Regions from separate parts of the Sulfuriflexus mobilis genome, predicted to be linked through region 3. Evidence: predicted binding sites of a transcription regulator. Region 3 holds the regulator's gene; each other region holds the start of a gene.

Region 1 (3,279 bases), 170 kb from region 3:
CGATAATGCCCTTGTTTTGTGGACCCAACGGCACTTCACGGATCAACTCACCGGCAACATTATAAAAACCAACTGCAACCTCGCTGCTGTTCTCAGGCAAGCCGATGGCACCACTGATTGTGCCTCCCGCCGTCAGCACACCCACGTCGCTGTTGACCATGACTGAACGGCCGACCAGTGCCGAGGCCTGTAAGGCCTGGTTGGAATTCAGCGAGCCTGCCAGTGACGAGAACGAACTTTGCAAGTCCTGGATCCCGTTCACGGTACTAAACTGCGCGATCTGGGAAAGGAACTCGCCATTTTCCAGTGGCTTGAACGGGTCCTGATTGCGTACCTGGGCAACCATCAGTTCAAGAAACTCTTGCTGCCCGAGTTCATCTTTCGTTTTGTAGTCTTTACCTGTGCCTGGCTGAGTAGCGGCAATCCCCAAACTCTGCAAGGCATCTGTATTAATTGTGCTCATTTTCAATCACTCCCTGTTACTGACCGAGACTCAAGGTACGTAACAACAATTGCTTGGATGTATTCATCACTTCGACATTAGACTGGTAGGTACGTGAGGCCGAGATCATATTGGCCATTTCTTCAATGGCATTCACGTTTGGCAGCCAGATATAACCCTGTTCATCTGCCATCGGATGTTCCGGCTGGTACTGCTGCCGCGGTGCGGCCTCACTCTCAAGGATCTGCCTGACATGAACGCCTGCGCTTTGCGGGTTGTTCATGGCATCGTTAAAAATCGTTTCAAACTGTGGCTGACGTGCTCGGTAGGTACCTTCGGCGCTACTGCTCACGGTATCGGCATTGGCGAGGTTGGAGGCAACGGTGTTCAAACGCACTGACTGGGCACTCAGGGCAGAACCGGCGATATCAAAGTTTCCGAATAAAGACATGACTTATTCCCCCCTCAGCGCGGTCAACAAACCTTGCACGCTACCGGTGACAAAACGCAGACTGGCCATATAGCGCATGGAGTTATCCGCAAAGGCGGCCTGTTCGACCTGTACATCGACAGTATTGCCATCCAGTGAGGGCTGTAATGGTGTGCGATAGGCGGGTTCTGCCGCCATGTCGCCACCGCTGCCGCCCATACCGAAGTGCCGGGCGTGAGTGGCCTGGACCCGACCGGCATCGCCCTTGGCCTGATTCAAGGCACTGCGGAAATCAATATCACGGGCTTTGTAATTCGGGGTATCGGCATTGGCCAGATTCGAAGCCAGCACGCTGCTGCGACGGGCATACAACTGTATGGCCTGGGGGTGTATCCCGAATGCATTGTCAAAACTCAGTATCATGTGTCGCTCCGCTGTGTTGTGTTCACATCAGACAGGAGCAAGGGCCGTGCCAAGTTTAATTTTTACTTTACTTACAGATGCTTATGGATTTTTTCGATGGCGGCTTGCCACCAGGGCGGCAAGGCAATGCCTGCCAGCGGCAAAGACCGGTAGGCCCGGCCGCGGTTCAGGACTTGAGGCGGTAATACACGGCACCGCCACTGCGGACCATGTCGAAGGCGTTATTATGCCCGGCGAGTGATTCTGAAGAACCCAGGAACAGGTAGCCCCCGGGGTTGAGCGCCTTGCCCAGGCGATCAAGGATGTCGCGCTTGAGGTCGGCCGAGAAGTAGATGAGCACGTTACGGCAAAAGATAATGTCGAATTTCCCCAGCGAGGCATAGCTTTGCATCAGGTTGAGTTCACTAAAACGCACACGACTACGGACTTCCGGGCGTAGCTCCCAACGCTTGTCGGCGAGCTCACGGAAATAGCGTTGCTTACGCTCGTCTGACATGCCACGGGCCAGGGACATATTATCGTACGTCGCGAGCTTGGCCTGCTCGAGCACCGTCTTGGAGATATCGGTGGCAAGGATCTCCACACCCTTCGCCATCCCGCCGGGATTGGCCATGCCATATTCCTGCGTCACCATGCTCATGGTGTAGGGCTCCTGCCCGGATGAGCAGGCCGCCGACCAGATGCGGATCGGCCGGGTACGCTGCTTGGTGAGCTCCGGAAAGATTTCATTACGCAAGATATCGAAGGGGTGGCTATCTCGAAACCAGAGGGTTTCATTGGTCGTCATCGCATCAATAATACGTACCTGCAAGGTCTTGTCCCTGCCGGATTCCATGCGTTTCACCAGATCGGCCAAATTCAGGATCTCCAGTTCATCCATGAGACGTTGCAGGCGACTGGCGATCAGATATTGCTTGTTTTCACCCAGCGTAATGCCGCAGGCTTTCTCAAGAAAGCCGCTAAATAGCTTGTATTCTTCTGGTGTAATGACTTTGCTCAAGGGTGTAATACCTGATGTTTACCTGGACGCGAGGGATAGGATACCGTAATCAAGGGCTTATTACCTTTTTTTGCCTGCTTAACCACTTTTAAGATGGGGATAGCGACGCTTAATCAACCTGATCACCTTTCAGGTATTCGAGGACAAAGTTGGCCAGGTCATCGGCATTAAACTTTGCAATAAACCGATTCGCGCCAACACTCTTCACCATGCTCTCGTTAAAGACCCCGCTCAGAGACGTATGCAGGACAATAAACAGGTCCTGCAGGCGCGGGTCCTTGCGTATAGATGAGGTCAGGGTATAACCATCCATCTCCGGCATTTCCACATCCGAGATCAGCATATCGATCTGTGATTCTATGGGGCCGGTGCCGGCCATTTCCTTGAGCTGATCAAGGGCTTGCTTGCCATCGTGAGCGAGCAGACATTCGATACCCAGCTGCTCTAAGGTACGTTTAATCTGATTACGGGCGACACTGGAGTCATCCACCACCATGATACGCTTGCCCGACTGGATACCGGCATCTTCCCGGCTCAAGATATCATTGGAAACAATCAGGGTTTCGCCGATCACCTCGGCCAGGATCTTCTCGACATCAATAATCTCAACGATCTCGCCGTCCACACGGGTGACGGCAGTCAGGTAATGATTCTTGCCAGCACTCTTCGGTGCGGGCAGGACGTCCTCCCAGTTCAGGTTAATAATACGGTCCACCCCGCCCACCAGAAAGCCCTGCACCTTACGGTTAAACTCACTGACAATGACATAGGCATTCGCATGGTCACTAATCGCTGAACGACCAATCGCCTGGCTCAAATCGATAATCGGTATGGTCCGGCCACGCATATTCGCCACACCGGTAACAAAATGGTTCGACTTTGGCATGTGGTTCAGCGGCGGGCACTGTATGACTTCCTGGATCTTGAACACATTGATGCCAAAGGTCTGTCGTCCCTTTAGCTTGAACAGCAATAATTCGAGAC
Region 2 (3,279 bases), 540 kb from region 3:
TCATACATGAGGTCGTAACCCACGACCATATAGGCAGTACAGGCTACCGCAAACAAGACCACGTTTTTGGTCAGGATCTCGGTCGTATTCTTGGCCCGAACCAGACCGGCTTCAAGCATCGAGAACCCTGCTGCCATCCACATAACCAGTGCACCACATACCAGGAAGTAAAAGGTATCGATGGCATACTGCAATTCAAAAATATTATTTTCCATCTTTCTTGCTCCCCTTGATTAAAGTGCTTCTGGACCGGTTTCGCCGGTACGAATACGCACGGCCTGTTCCAGGTCAAAAACAAAGATCTTGCCGTCGCCGATCTTGCCGGTATTGGCTGCCTTGGCGATAGCTTCCAGTACCTGTTCAACCAGGTCATCATTAATGGCAACATCGAGTTTTACCTTGGGCAGAAAATCCACTACGTATTCTGCACCACGATATAATTCAGTATGCCCCTTCTGGCGGCCAAAGCCTTTGACCTCGGTTACGGTGATCCCCTGCACACCAATATCAGACAACGCTTCACGCACGTCATCGAGCTTGAAGGGTTTAATAATCGCACTAACTAGTTTCATTACATCTCCTCCCAATTGTTATGCCTGCCCTACAGGGCAGGCATAACCACTTTAGAATATATTTAGAGGCTCTTGGAAATGGTGAAGACGATCTTGTCGTCTGCCAGCGCATCAGTTGCCGCTGCCTGAGCATCGTTCTCATCAATGTTGGTATCGGTGTAATCGAGAGCGAAGTCAAAACCACCGTATGACTTGCCCAGACTTACCTTCCACTCATCATAATCGTCGAGCTGATCGAAATCTTCCACGCCATAATGCAGACCCAGGGAGAAGTCATAGGCTAAGGGGATATCAACATCCAGACTCGTATACAGGCTTTCATCCGTGCCAAACCAGTCGTCTGAGTAGGCCAGGCCGACAGTGACCGCAGCAGGACCAAAGTCATAGCTCAGTGAGCCATAGACTTCTTCGGTATCGTTGGGATTAAAGGTTGTATCCGGGTAACGGTAGGCCAGGTAACCAATGTCATAACCGATACCACCGGCAAACTCGCCACCAAAGCCCGCATACAGGTCAAACTCTGCCTCGGCACCAGAGTAAAAACCTGAGTCCACGTTTGAGCCCCAGATACCGGCGTACAGGCCACTGGAATGCTCAACATCAAAACCACCCTGGATGGCTGGCGCATTGTCAGTTTGTGAAACACCACGGAAAATGTAATTTGATGTAATACCGACATTGCCACTAAATGTGACCTCAGCCATTGCCATACCGGAGCCAGCCAGCAGGCCGGCCGCTGCGATGCTTGTAAGTGTCTTGTTCATTGTCGTTACCCCTTAATATTAAATAAATATGTAAATGTATTGAATTCTGACGGACGCCCTCTGCGACCTGCCCGTGTTTTGCACAAGCTATGCCATCTTTTAGTTTTAATTTAAAAACAATAGGTTACAGATTTTTCTGGATTTTTTTAAGGCTATCTATGCACCAATAAGAAACAACGCACAAAGATGGTGCCCTGTTTTGGTGCTTATGCAGGATTCCAACTCCGTCATTTTTCGATACACTTAGCAGGCCCATTACAGGAAACCTTTATGAACCGTTCACAAAGCTTTATTGAGGATTTGACCCGGCAGTTGCGCGAGACCTTGCCCAGCAGCCTGAATACCGCCCGTGATGACCTTGATGACATCCTGCGCGCGGCCATCTCCGCCGCGGTACAGAAAATGGACCTCGTCACACGAGAGGAGTTTGATGTCCAGGCTGCTGTACTGGCACGCACCCGCGAGAAACTCGAGCAGTTAACCGCGCAGCTGCAGGAAATGGAAAATAAGCTGTAACGCTACTCTATATAATGTATTCGGGCTGGACGCCCAAACGACACTACAAGGAAGTCTGCCATGTCACTCGCCATTGTCTATAGCCGTGCGGCGGCGGGGATCGCCGCCCCGCTGGTACGGGTTGAGGTTCATATCTCCAATGGCCTACCCTCGCTCTCCATCGTCGGCCTTGCCGAGACCGAGGTCCGCGAGAGCAAGGACCGCGTGCGTAGCGCCATCCTCAACTCACGCTACGAGTTCCCGGCACGCCGTATCACCATTAACCTCGCCCCGGCCGACCTGCCCAAACAGGGCGGACGATTCGACCTGGCGATCGCCCTCGGTATCCTCATCGCCTCCGGTCAGCTCGAGGCACCCCAACTTGGGGATTACGAGTTCTGCGGCGAACTGGCCCTGACCGGCGAGTTGCGGCCTGTGCACGGTGCCCTACCGATAGCCCTCGCCACACGCGAGGCCTCACGTACCCTGATCCTGCCGCTAGACAATGCCACTGAGGCCGGGCTGATACGGGATGTACGGCAACACGCCGCCCGGCACCTGCTTGAGGTCTGCGCCCACCTCAACGGCAGTGAACCCCTGGCGACCACAGACATGCCCCTGAACCTGGATAGCCGTATCTTGCAGGATGACCTCAGCGACGTACGCGCCCAGCACCATGCCCGGCGGGCACTCGAGATCGCCGCGGCAGGGGGCCATAGCCTGCTCATGATCGGCCCACCCGGCACCGGCAAGACCATGCTGGCCCGTCGCCTGCCGGGCATCCTGCCGGAGATGTCAGACCTTGAGGCGCTCGAATCGGCGGCGGTACTGTCTATCAGTGCACAGGGCTTCGATAAGTCGCTATGGCGACATCGCCCCTTTCGTGCCCCACACCATACCGCCTCGGCCGTGGCCCTGGTGGGTGGTGGCAGCCAGCCCCGGCCCGGCGAGGTCTCGCTCGCCCACCACGGCATCCTGTTTCTCGATGAGTTACCTGAATTTGAACGCCGCGTACTCGAGGTCTTGCGTGAACCCCTGGAGAGTGGACAGATCTCTATCTCGCGCGCGGCACGCCAGGCGGAATTTCCTGCACGCTTTCAGCTGATCGCCGCCATGAACCCCTGCCCCTGTGGCTACCTCGGTGACCCGGGGGGACGTTGTCACTGTAGCAGCGAACAGGTACTGCGTTATCGCTCGCGGATATCCGGCCCGCTACTCGACCGTATTGATATGCATATCGAAGTGCCGCGCCTGAAGCAGGCACAATTACATCGCCCGTGTCAGAGTGAAGACAGCGCCAGTGTTCGACAACGTGTCACCCTGGCACGGCAGCGACAACTTTCCCGTAGCGGCCGGGCCAATCACTTACTCAGTAATAGTGAGATCGAACAATACTGCCAACTCGATACTTCTGATGCGCAAATGCTCGAACAGGCCATTGAAAAACT
Region 3 (3,279 bases):
CGGGTTGCCCTCGTAGAGGCGGTTGAGTGACTCATGCCTGCCCTGTTGCGACAGGCGCATAAAGTATTCTATTTCACGGTAACCGATGATTTGAATACGGTGTGGGTGAATAAAGTTCAGGTGCCCGACGTAGGAGACATCCCGGTCATCTTCGTCCGTGATTTGCGGCCCATCGAAATGAATATGACGATCTTCGCCATTACTCCCGGCAACATGCACAAGTGCCAGTTTATTGCGATGGGTATCGAACAGGGATTTGACAGAGATGTTTTCAGTCATGTCAGTCTGTGGCGGCCTGCCAGTGTGTTAGAAGTGTGTAGATTTCTTCATTGCTGGTGGCGTGCCGCAATTTTTCACAGTAAGCCGTATCGCTGAACATTTGTGCCAGTTGCGAGAGGATCTTCAGGTGTTCATCGGTAGAGGCCTCTGGCACCAGCAAGCCGAAGACCAGGTCTACCGGCTGGCCATCTATGGCATCAAAGTCGATGCCCTCGCGGAGCTGCATGAATGCACCGATGGTCTTGTCGCCGCTCTGGATACGCCCGTGCGGAATGGCAACGCCATGGCCAAGGCCAGTACTACCCAGGCGTTCACGTGATAGCAGGCTATCAAAGATCTCGCCCTGGGTAAGACTGGCATCGGCATTCAGCATCAGTGCGCCGACTTCCTCCAGTGCACGTTTTTTACTTGCCGGAGTGGCTGCACAGCTAATGCGCTCCGGTGAAAGTATATCGCTGATATTCATATTATAGATTTACTATTAAGGTTTTTAATAAGGGGTTATTCAGGGATTTCCTGAAACTCCTGGTTTTTCAGGCCACCTTCAGAACGATGATGGTCGGTGGTTTTTTCCTTATGCTTGATAATCTGGCGATCAAGCTTATCGACCAGTGAATCGATCGCAGCGTACATGTCTTCATCGACTGATTCAGCAAACAACTTGTGACCGGTAACGTGCACGGTGGCTTCGGCCTTCTGACGGAGTTTTTCCACAGTCAGAATAACGTGCGTGTTCGTGACGTTATCGAAGTGTCGTTCAAGTCGTTCGAACTTGCTGTTCACATAATCACGCATAGAATCGGTGATGTCGATGTGATGTCCAGTGAGGTCGATTTGCATAGTAGTGCTCCTCTGGGTTGAGGCTGGTGCATGATTACATCAGCCGTTTACGTTCGTTGGAAGGCGGGATCGACATGGCCTCGCGGTATTTTGCGACGGTGCGTCGGGCCACGTTTATGCCCTGTTGTTCCAGGAGTGAAGCGATCTTGTTATCACTCAGGGGTTTCTTCGGTTCTTCAGCCGCGATCAGTTTTTTGATCAGGGCGCGGATAGCGGTGGATGAACACTCGCCGCCGCTGGCGGTACTGACATGGCTGGAGAAAAAGTATTTCAGCTCAAAGATGCCACGCGGGGTATGCATATATTTGCGTGTGGTAACACGGGAGATGGTTGATTCATGCATCTCCACGGCCTCAGCGACATCGTGCAGCACCAGTGGCTTCATGGCCTCTTCACCGTGCTCAAGAAAACCGCGCTGGTGTTCAACAATACAGGTGGCGACCTTGAGCAGGGTCTCGTTGCGGCTTTGCAGGCTTTTTAGTAACCAGCGGGCCTCTTGCAGGTTATCCTTGAGAAAGTTGTTATCCTGGCTGTTGTCGGCACGGCGGATCATGCCAGCGTAGAGGTCATTAATACGTAGCTTGGGTGCAACATCCGGATTCAGTTCCACACGCCACACGCCCTTGTGCTTACGGACATAGACATCGGGTACGATATATTCGGTACGTTGGCTGGAAAGGTGGCTGCCGGGACGCGGGTTCAGTGAACGTATCAGGGTGATGACCTGTTGCATGTCCTCTTCGTTAAGCTTCATACGACGCATCAATTGCGGGTAATCATGCGCGGCCAGCAGCTCGAGGTGTTCACTGACCATCTGCATGGCTTGTTCACGCCATGCTGTCTCCGGGGAAAACTGACGTAGCTGCATGAGCATGCACTCGCCAAGGTCACGTGTGGCGACACCTGGCGGGTCAAAGTTCTGTACTTGTCTTAATACGGCCTCGACCTCGTCAAGTTCGAGTTCGGGCAGTTCGTCCTGCAGGCTTTCGAGAAGTTCCTCAGTACTGCTCTCAAGGTAACCGTCTTCGCCGATCGCGTCGATGATCGAGGTGGCAACCGTCATGTCGGTATCGGAAAACGGGCTCATGCGCATCTGCCACATCAGGTGGTCATGCAGGCCCTCCTCGTCATCACTGTTGATGTCGAAATCACGCTGGCTGAACTCGGAGCTGGCCGGGCCGCTGGATTGGTAACTCGGTTCATAAATGTCATCCCAAGCGGTATCGACCGGCAGGTCATCGGGGATATCGGCCTGTTGCATGGCCTTGTCGGTGTCGGCTGCGGCAATGTCATCCTTGGCAGAGGGTTTTTCCTTGTCCTTGCCGTGTTCTTCCTGGCTGCTGTCAGCGCCTTCCTCACCCTCGGCGATCTCAAGCATGGGGTTGCTGTCGAGGGCCTCCTGGATCTCTGAACTCAGCTCCAGCGAAGACAATTGCAACAGCCGGATGGCTTGTTGCAACTGCGGAGTCATGGTCAGGTTCTGGCCCAGACGAAGCTGGATGGACTGCTTCATGTGCGGTTCGGATCTTTCATTAAAGGCAGACGTGTTACCTAACTAATATTCTAGCGCAACATTCGTGCCAGTACAGGATAAAATTGACATCAGAGGGTGAAATGTTGGCCAAGATAGACCTCACGCACCTGCTTGTCGGCGAGCAGGCTTTCCGGGTCACCCTCGGCGATGATCGCCCCGGCATTCATAATGTAGGCACGCTCACAGATACCGAGGGTTTCCCGAACATTATGGTCGGTTATTAATACGCCGATGCCGAGCTCACGTAAGTGATTGATAATTGAATTGATGTCCACGACTGAGAGCGGGTCGACGCCGGCAAACGGCTCGTCGAGGAGGATAAAATCCGGACGCGTGGCCAGGGCGCGGGCGATCTCAACCCGGCGGCGTTCACCACCGGACAGGCTCATGCCGAGGCTGTCGCGGATGTGCGAGATATGCAGTTCACGCAACAATTCCTCGGTCTCGGTTTCGATTTGCTCCGCCGACAGGCCCGGCATCGATTCGAGGATGGCGCGGATGTTGTCCTCGACACTGAGCTTACGGAATACCGAGGCTTCTTGAGGCAGGTAGCCGATGCCGAGTCGGGCACGGCGGTGCATCGGGAAGTGGCTGATGTCGGTATCGTCGAGATAGATATGCCCGGC

Evidence for each region. The regulator sigma-54, encoded in region 3, starts transcription at its own class of promoters, with help from an activator protein. The targets are predictions, from matches to a motif close to TGGCANGNTNCNTGCTT.
Region 1: flgB (flagellar basal body rod protein FlgB) is a predicted target of sigma-54. The motif match lies at 1,331-1,347, and genes of this name have one in related genera.
Region 2: EL386_RS00495 (TorF family putative porin) is a predicted target of sigma-54. The motif match lies at 1,415-1,431, and genes of this name have one in related genera.

The regions. Positions count from the first base shown of each region.
Region 1 covers NZ_AP018725.1:813,282-816,560, reverse strand. Annotated here, with positions in the region: gene EL386_RS04225 (flagellar hook assembly protein FlgD) at 1-463, opposite strand, end outside; gene flgC (flagellar basal body rod protein FlgC) at 480-893, opposite strand; gene flgB (flagellar basal body rod protein FlgB) at 897-1,295, opposite strand; gene EL386_RS04210 (CheR family methyltransferase) at 1,462-2,295, opposite strand; gene EL386_RS04205 (chemotaxis protein CheV) at 2,405-3,279, opposite strand, start outside.
Region 2 covers NZ_AP018725.1:100,489-103,767, reverse strand. Annotated here, with positions in the region: gene EL386_RS00505 (ammonium transporter) at 1-215, opposite strand, end outside; gene glnK (P-II family nitrogen regulator) at 234-572, opposite strand; gene EL386_RS00495 (TorF family putative porin) at 635-1,336, opposite strand; gene EL386_RS00490 (accessory factor UbiK family protein) at 1,607-1,852, shown strand; gene EL386_RS00485 (YifB family Mg chelatase-like AAA ATPase) at 1,913-3,279, shown strand, end outside.
Region 3 covers NZ_AP018725.1:642,141-645,419, forward strand. Annotated here, with positions in the region: gene hprK (HPr(Ser) kinase/phosphatase) at 1-279, opposite strand, end outside; gene ptsN (PTS IIA-like nitrogen regulatory protein PtsN) at 281-745, opposite strand; gene hpf (ribosome hibernation-promoting factor, HPF/YfiA family) at 781-1,119, opposite strand; gene EL386_RS03315 (RNA polymerase factor sigma-54) at 1,154-2,632, opposite strand; gene lptB (LPS export ABC transporter ATP-binding protein) at 2,722-3,279, opposite strand, start outside.